2 regions of the Deinococcus actinosclerus genome follow, and region 2 is predicted to be linked to the other one. Evidence: riboswitches for the same ligand, from Rfam matches in the RefSeq annotation. Region 2 holds a riboswitch; the other holds the start of a gene.
What was found. Region 2 has a riboswitch for thiamine pyrophosphate ahead of thiC (phosphomethylpyrimidine synthase ThiC). Riboswitches for the same ligand answer to the same signal wherever they lie in the genome.
Positions count from the first base shown of each region.

Region 1 (4,204 bases), 820 kb from region 2:
GGCACCGTCACCGACCGGAACGCCGCGCCGCGACTGGCGCCCAGGGAGCGGGCGGCCCCCAGCAGCCGGGGTGGAATGGCCCGCAGCGCGGGCAGCAGCGAGCGCACCACCAGCGGCCACGCCAGCAGCGTGTACGCCGCGATCAGCATGGGCAGCGTGGCGGCCAGCACCGGGTACGCCAGCAGGTACCCGACCGCGAGGCTGACAGGGGAGACCATCAGCGGCAGCAGCGAGACCAGATCCAGCGCCCGCGACCCGGCCCGCCACGCGCCCAGCGCGTACAGGCCGCCCAGCAGGGTGGCGCCGGCCAGGGCCATCAGCCCGAAGCGCAGCGTGTTCCACACGAGCAGCGGCGTCGATTCGTCCGCCAGGACGCCCTGCCAGTACCCCAGCGTGAATCCCGACGCGCCCAGCACGCCCCGCAGCGCCACCGCCACCAGCGGCGCGAAACACACGAGCGCCACCACGCCACCCAAGAGCAGCAGCGCCGCCCGCGCCCCGCCCCGCGCGCGCGGCAGGCCCCCCAACGGCACGCCCACCCCACCGCGCGACAGTGCCACGTACGCCCAGGTCGCCAGCAGCGTGAACCCAAGCTGCCCCACGATCAGGGCACTCGCCTCCGACAGGCGCAGTTGCAGGGCCGTCAGGGTGTAGATCTCCACCTCCAGCGTCGCGAACCGCTCCCCACCCAGCGCCAGCGGCAGGCCGAAACTCAACGCCGAGTACAGGAACACCAGCACCACTCCCGCCAGCACCCCCGGCAGCGCCAGCGGGAGCGCCACGCCCAGCGCCGCCCGCCACCAGGGCGCGCCCAGCGACCGCGCCGCGCCCACCACGTTCCCCGGCACCCGCGCGAACCCCGCGTAACTCAGGCGCACCAGCACCGGCACGTTGAAGAACAGGTTCCCCAGCACCAGCAGCGTCGGCGTGTCACTCAGGTCTACCCCCGTCAGGCGCGTCACCCACCCCTGCGGACCCAGCAGCGCACTCAGGCCCAGCACCGCCACCAGCGTCGGCGTCACGAACGGCAACAGCAGCAGCCGCAGGAACAGCGATTTTCCGCGTACCTCGAAGCGCGACAGCAGGAACGCCAGCGGCACGCCGATCAGCGCCGCCACGCCCGCCGTCACGCCCGCCTGCGTCAAGGTCCAGGCAAGGCGACCCTGGAAGTACGGGTCACGCCACACGTCCAGGGTCACGCCCCCCTCCCGCAGCGTTCTGGCCAGCGGCAGGACGAGGCACAGCGCCACGAAGATCAGGCCGGGCAGGGCGAGGAGCCAACCCTGGAGTTTCGGGGACGTCATAGGGGGGCGCCTGCGGCGGGCTGCCCTACCCCCCAGCCCCCATCGCCAGGGGGCACGAGTGGGCTTCCGTTGCACTGGGCAAGAGATTTGACTGACGCAGCGTGTCGGAGTTGGGCGGTGACGTGTCCGGCCTCGACGCCATCCTCTGCTCCGCAGCTCTGCGAGTCCGGTACCGCCGAAGGCCCGCGCGCTGCGCGCACGACGGCTCGTGGGCCAGGACGGTAGAGGGGCAGGGTGTCTCGGTGCATGTCGGCAGGTTCTACTTGTTCAGCTTGGGCAGAGTGGTTGATTTTGCCGCGCCCTCACCGGGCTCTGAGGACCTGCGTGACCCAGGCGTCCACAAGGCGCTGGGGGTTGGCGGCGACCTCGGCTTTCACGGTGGTGGGCTGGGGTTCCTGCGCGAAGGTGAACACGGGGTTCATGGTGGTGCCTTTCACGGCGGGGTAGATCCACATGCGGGTGGGAATATCGGCCTGGACGGGCGCGCCCAGCATGAAGTCCACGAATTTCCGGGCGAGGGCAGCCTGCTTGGTGCCTTTCAGGATGCCCACGCCTTCGAGCTGGGTGTAGGTGCTGCCGGGCAGGAAGAGGTTGGCGGTGGGGGCCTGCGCGGGAAGTTTAGCGGGGTTGAAGCCGTCGGCGTAGAAGACCTCGGCGGCGGGGCTGCTGGCGTAGGACAGGACGATGGGGTACTTGCCGCCGTTGCGGGTGAAGTCCTTGTAGTACGCGTCGCTCCAGCCGCGCGTGACTTTCATGCCCCCCTGCCGGGCGGCGCGCCACCACTGCCACGCGCCGGTCTCGCCGTAGTGGTTGACGGTGGCGAGCAGGAACGCGAGGCCGGGGCTGCTCGTGGCGGGGCTCTGCACGACCGTGAGCTTGGCGTAGGCGGGGGTCTTCAGGTCGTCGAGACTCCTGGGGAGCGCCACGCCGTTCTTCTCGAACCACGCGCGGTCGTAGTTCAGGGCCACGAAGCCGTAGTCCACGGTGTTCAGCAGGCCGTCGTCGCCCAGGCGGTACGCGGCGGGCACGCGGGAGAGAAGGGGGCTCTTGTACGGCTGGAGGATGCCGGCCTGCCGGGCGCGGGGCAGCAGGCTGTTGTCCAGGCCGTACACCACGTCGGCGATGGGGGCGCGGCGGGTGAGGATCAGGCGGTTCAGGAGTTCCCCGGCGTCGCCGCCCTTGATGAAGCGCACCTTCGCTTTGTTCTGCGTCTCGAACGCGGCGATGAGTTTCTTGTCCACGTCGAACGAATCGTGCGTGATGACGGTCAGGGTGGTCTGGGCACTGGCGGCGCCAGCGGCGGCGAGTGCGGTCAGCAGGATCAGTGTGTTGCGCATAAGAAAGTCCCCTCGCGTCACGAGGGGAAGCGGTGGGCCGTCACCACGGGTGTGGGCGGCCGGTCACGCTCCCTCCGCCGGAATGACCCGGATCAGGTTCCTGGGGTAAGTCTCAGCCCGCCCTTTGGCAGGCACCCCCGGTGACGCACCCGGCAGGATAGCGCAGGCCGCCGCGCGGGGAGTGTCCTGCGTCACCGGTTGCGGTTGCCGCACGCGGCGCGTGCCACCCTGGGCCATGCGGAATCTGCTCGTGTGGGTGGTCGTGCAGGATGAGGGGGGCCGGGTGCTGCTGGGGCGCCGGGACGGCTCGGCGTACGGGCATGGCCTGTGGGGCCTGCCGGGCGGTGGCGTGGAGCGTGGCGAGGGCCTGCCCGAGGCGGCCGCGCGCGAGGTGTGGGAGGAGACGGGGCTGAGCCTCGACCCGGCCGGGCTGTCCCTGCTGGGCGTGCGCCGCTACGAGGTGGACGGCGCGCAGGGCACGGACTTCCTGTTCCGCACGCTTGCCTGGGAGGGCGAGCCGCAGCCGCTCCACAAGACCTCCGAGGTCGCGTGGTTTGCCCCCGACGCGCTGCCGCCGGACGCCCTGCCGTGGATCGCGCCGCTGCTGGACGCCCACCTGCGGCGCGGGGCGCGCCTGACCGAGCAGCTGCGCGACGTGCGCGAGGCGCGGGTGATCGCGTGACGTTCCATCTGGTGGCGTGGCTGATCGTGCAGGACGACGCGGGGCGGGTGCTGCTGGGCCGCCGCTCCGGGTCGTCGTACGCCGATGGCCTGTGGGGCCTGCCGGGCGGGCACGTGGAGGCGGGGGAGACGCTGGCGCAGGCGGCGGCCCGCGAGGCGCTGGAGGAGGTGGGCCTGCGCGTGAACCCGGCGGCCCTGACCTGCCTGGGTGCCTGCCGCTACGACCTGGACGGCGTGGGGGGCCTGGACGTGTTCTTCCTGATCCGCGACTGGGCGGGCGAGCCCACACCGCTGGAGAAGACCTCGGAGGTCGGGTGGTTCGACCCGCACGCCCTGCCGGGGGACGCCCTGCCGTGGCTGCCGGGCGTGCTGGACGCGCACCTGCGCGGCGGGGTGCGCCTCTCGGAGATGCTGGACGGCTGGGCGGCCCTGAGGGGTGTGCCGCTGGCTGGCCGCTGAGGCCCGTCAGCGCGGTCGCCCCCTGAAGTGTGACCTGTGGTGTTCCTGCTGGATGAACACTTCTCCACTGGCGGCAACTCCTTCCATTTGAAATACTTCCATCTGAAATGAACGGAAGTCCTACCCTCACCCCCACCGCAGTCATGGACGACCTGTACGGCCTCGTCCGGCTGATCCTGCGGCTGTCCCGGCGCGTGCACCACGTCCTCGACGAGCCGCTGGAAACCGCGCTGGGCCTGAACACCAAGGAGCTGCTCGTGCTGGCGACCGTCATGGACGGCGCCGACACGCCCGGCGCCGTGGCGCAGGCACAGAACCTTCCCGCGCCCACCGTGACCCGCATGGTCACCAAGCTCGTCCAGGCGGGCCTGGTGCGCCGCGTCACCGACCCCAGCGACCTCAGGGTGCAGCGCCTAGAACTCA
Region 1 is NZ_CP013910.1:1,046,866-1,051,069, forward strand. Features, by position in the region: gene AUC44_RS05065 (ABC transporter permease) at 1-1,304, opposite strand, end outside; gene AUC44_RS05070 (thiamine ABC transporter substrate-binding protein) at 1,607-2,641, opposite strand; TPP riboswitch at 2,693-2,790, opposite strand; gene AUC44_RS05075 (NUDIX domain-containing protein) at 2,877-3,323, shown strand; gene AUC44_RS05080 (NUDIX domain-containing protein) at 3,320-3,781, shown strand; gene AUC44_RS05085 (MarR family winged helix-turn-helix transcriptional regulator) at 3,889-4,204, shown strand, end outside.
Region 1: linked by a shared signal. The riboswitch ahead of AUC44_RS05070 (thiamine ABC transporter substrate-binding protein) and the one ahead of thiC (phosphomethylpyrimidine synthase ThiC) in region 2 are both predicted to bind thiamine pyrophosphate.

Region 2 (4,204 bases):
AGGTCCCCCTGCCCCAGGTGCACCCCGTCCGCGCCGCACGCGGCGGCCACGTCCACGCGGTCGTTGATGAAGAAGGGCACGCCGCGCGGGCGGGCCAGCGCCGCCACCCGCTCGCCCAGCGCGATGTACGCCCCTGCCTCCCAGTCCTTGCAGCGCAGTTGCAGCGTGTCCACCCCACCGTCCAGCGCAGCCTCAAGGCGCGCCAGGAACTCGGGTTCCGGTTGCCCGGCGCGGGGCGTGGCGACGAGGTACAGGCAGCCGAGGTTCACGCCTCCCCCTCGGGCGCCTGTTCCTGGCGCGGCACGTACACCTCGCCGCCCAGCGCGCGGAACTCGCGGGCCTTCTCCTCCAGTCCGGCCAGCACGTCGGGGGCGCGCAGGTCGTGACTGAGTTTCATGGAGCAGAAGTGCGGGCCGCACATCGAGCAGAAGTGCGCGGTCTTCGCCGCGTCGGCGGGCAGCGTCTCGTCGTGCAGCGCGCGGGCCTTCAGGGGGTCCAGGGACAGGTTGAACTGGTCCTCCCAGCGGAACTCGAACCGGGCTTTACTGAGGGCGTTGTCGCGGGCCTGCGCGCCGGGGTGGCCCTTGGCGAGGTCCGCGGCGTGCGCGGCAATGCGGTACGCGATCACGCCGTCGCGCACGTCCTGCCGGTCCGGGAGGCCCAGGTGCTCCTTGGGCGTGACGTAGCAGAGCATGGCGGTGCCGTACCACGCGATCTGAGCCGCGCCAATCGCGGACGTGATGTGGTCGTAGCCGGGCGCGATGTCGGTCGTGAGTGGCCCCAGCGTGTAGAAAGGCGCCTCCTGGCACACGTCGAGCTGGCGGGTCATGTTCTCGCGGATGAGCTGCATGGGCACGTGGCCGGGGCCCTCGATCATGGTCTGCACGCCGTGGTCCCACGCGACGCGGGTGAGTTCGCCCAGCGTGTCCAGCTCCGCGAACTGCGCGGCGTCGTTCGCGTCCTCGATGCTGCCGGGGCGCAGGCCGTCCCCGAGACTGAAGGTGATGTCGTACGCGGCGAGGATCTCGCAGATGTCCGCGAAGTGCGTATGCAGGAAGTTCTCGCGGTGGTGCGCGAGGCACCACTTGGCGAGGATGCTCCCGCCGCGCGACACGATCCCGGTGCGCCGCCGCGCGGTCAGCGGCAGGTGCGCCAGCCGCACCCCCGCGTGGACGGTCATGTAGTCCACGCCCTGCTCGGCCTGCTCGATCAGCGTGTCGCGGTACACGGCCCAGGTGAGGTCCTCGGCCACGCCCCCGACCTTCTCCAGCGCCTGATAGATCGGCACGGTGCCGACCGGCACGGCGCTGCCGCGCACGATCCACTCGCGGGTGGGGTGGATGTGCCGCCCGGTCGAGAGATCCATGATCGTGTCCGCGCCCCAGCGGGTCGCCCAGATCATCTTCCCGACCTCCTCCTCGATGGAGCTGGTCACGATGCTGGTGCCGAGGTTCGCGTTGATCTTCACGCGGAAGTTCCGCCCGATCACGGTGGGTTCCAGTTCCGGGTGGTTGATGTTCGCGGGGATCACCGCGCGGCCCCGCGCGACCTCCGCCCGGACGAATTCCGGCGTGATCTCGCGCGGGATGGCGGCCCCGAACCCCTGCCCGGTGTGCTGGTGGGTCAGGTCGAAATCCGGGTCCTGCCGCAGCGCCTCGCGCAGGGCGACGAATTCCATCTCCGGGGTGATCTCGCCGCGGCGCGCCGCCTGCAGCTGCGTGATCCCCGCACCGGGGCGGGCGCGGCGGGGGCGGGGCACGCGCGGGAACGGCAGCGGGCCGCTGACGTCCAGCGCGGGGTGGTGCCGCTCCTGCGCCAGTGCCAGCCGGGTGTCCCCGGCCAGCCAGGGCCGCGCGTGGCCCAGCCCGGCGCGCAGGTCCACGCTCAGGCGGGCGTCCGTGTACGGCCCGCTGGTGTCCGGCACGAGGACCGCCGGGTTCGGGACCGTGCGGGTCAGGTCGCCCACGCGCTCCAGGGTCGGCGACTGCCGGATGCGCCGCGCGGGCACCCGCACCCCTGCATGAATGGTGCCGGTCAGGTACACCTTCTCGCTGTTCGGGAACGGCGCGGTCAGCTCCGGGTCGAGGATCGTCAGGGCTTCGGTCGCGGGGTCGGTCGGGGGTGGGGTCAGGGTGGTCATGAACACTCCAGAGAAATGGGAACAGGACGGGGCCGCCGGGCACCCATGCGGGCGTCCGGATGTGGGGGCTGCCGTCAGCCGGGCAGCCCGTCAGGGCAGATCAGGTCGGGGCCTTTCAGGTCAGTGGATTCGCAACAACAAAACGCCCCCCTCACGCGTCGGAGGGGGGCGAAACACGACAACTGCTTCGGCACCCGTCACGCTCCCTCCGCTGGTGTGAACCAGATCAGGTTCCTAGGGTTGAACACGGTGTTCTCTCAGCCGACGCCCTTGACGGTCGGCACCCCTGGTGACTGTGCGGCGAGTGTACACCCCGCCGCCCGGGCGTGGAAGCCGGGGTGGTTTCACACGTCCAGACCGGGGAAGATGAGGGCGCACGCTCTCACGTTCCGGAGGTTTCCATGAACCGCGCCCTGCTGCTCCTGTTCCTGCCCACCCTGCTGCTGAGTGCGCCTGCCCGCGCGCAGGCGGCCCAGACCACCAAGACGACCCTGAGCACCTGCGGGGCGTACACCGTGAAGACCGTGGAGAACGGCTTCGACGACCCGCCGGACCGCGTGACCCTGTCGCGGGCGGGCGTGACGTACGCGACCGTCTCGGACACGATGGTCAGTGTGGACTGGTGCCGGGACGTGACGGGGGACGGCGTGCCGGAGGTGCTGCTGGCGGGCTTCTCGGGCGGCGCGCACTGCTGCTTCACGCATCACCTGTACTCGCTGACCTCGCCGCCCCGCAAGCTCCTGACGGCGTTCAGCGCGCACAGCGACACGCTGGAGGCGCGGCAGCTGGACGGGCGGGGGCCGCTGGAACTGGTCGGGTCGGACTGGCGCTTCGCGTACGGGTACGGCATGAGTTTCGCGGAGAGTGCGCCGCTGCCGGTGGTGTACTCGCTGCTGCCCACGCCGGGCGGCGCGCGGTTCGTGGAGAACACGCGGGCCTTTCCGGGGTTCATGCAGACCTTCGCCGCGCGCATGAACAGCGGCGACGTGTTCAGTGGGGGCGTGCTGGTGGCGTACGCCACGCGGGTGCTCACGCAGGGCGCGGCCGCTGCGGACGCGTGGGCGCAGGGGCAGCCGCAGCCGTGCCGGGCGTGGCTGGCGAACTACGGCCCGGATGTGGGGCAGGACCTGTCGGATGTCGGCATGTGGGACTGGCCCACGCGGGCCGGGGTGAACGCGGACGCGGGGCGGGGCGGGATCGGCGGGGCGTTCCTCACGCCGGGCACGCGGGCGTACCTGGCGCAGGTGATCGGCACGGACGCGGCGACGCTGCGCCTGTACCGCGCGCAGGGGACCGAGGTGGTGGCGGGGCCCGTCCTGCTGTCGGTGCCGGTGACCCGTGACGGGTACGGCGAGCCGGTCGTGCCGGTGTGGCCCCAGGTGACGGTGCGCCGCGCGTCGGGCCGGGACGACGCGCTGCTGCGGGATACGCGCAGCGGCAGCGTGCGCTACCTGCCGGTGCGCGTGTCGGCGCAGGGCATGGCGGAACTGAAGGACGACGCGCTGGGCGTCACCGCGCGCCTGCTGGGGGACCTGAGCGCCGTGGCGGAGCACGTGGCAGCGCAGTTCCGGGACGTGAAACGCACGCCCGAGCAGCAGGCCGAGGTGAAGCGGCGCGTGCAGGCGGCCGTGAGCCGCGCGCAGCCATGGCTGGCAGGCTGGAAGGGCCAGGAGCCGTTCGCGCTGGAGCGGCTGGGGAACTTCACGTTCAGCTCCGTGCGGCTGCTGACGGACACGCCCACGCGGGCGCAGGCGGTCATGACGACCACGGTGGGCTTCACGGACACGAAGACGGACAGCGAGTACGTGAACGGCGAGCGCTTCACGATGATCGTGAACCTCGCGCGCGGCGCGCAGGGCTGGGCCGTGACGGACTGGACGCTGGTGCCCCGCACGGGCGAACTGACCGAGGAGTGAGACGGACTCCGGTTGAATGGCCTGCAAAGCCGTTCATACGGAATGAAATTGACTTGCTTCTAATGTGGTCACGTTCCGTTGTCCCCTCTCCCCCTGTGGGATAGGGAGGGACTCGAAGAGCTGCGCAGCTGAGAAGCGAAGCGACGGA
Region 2 is NZ_CP013910.1:228,642-232,845, reverse strand. Features, by position in the region: gene thiE (thiamine phosphate synthase) at 1-269, opposite strand, end outside; gene thiC (phosphomethylpyrimidine synthase ThiC) at 266-2,140, opposite strand; TPP riboswitch at 2,326-2,438, opposite strand; gene AUC44_RS01105 (hypothetical protein) at 2,542-4,056, shown strand.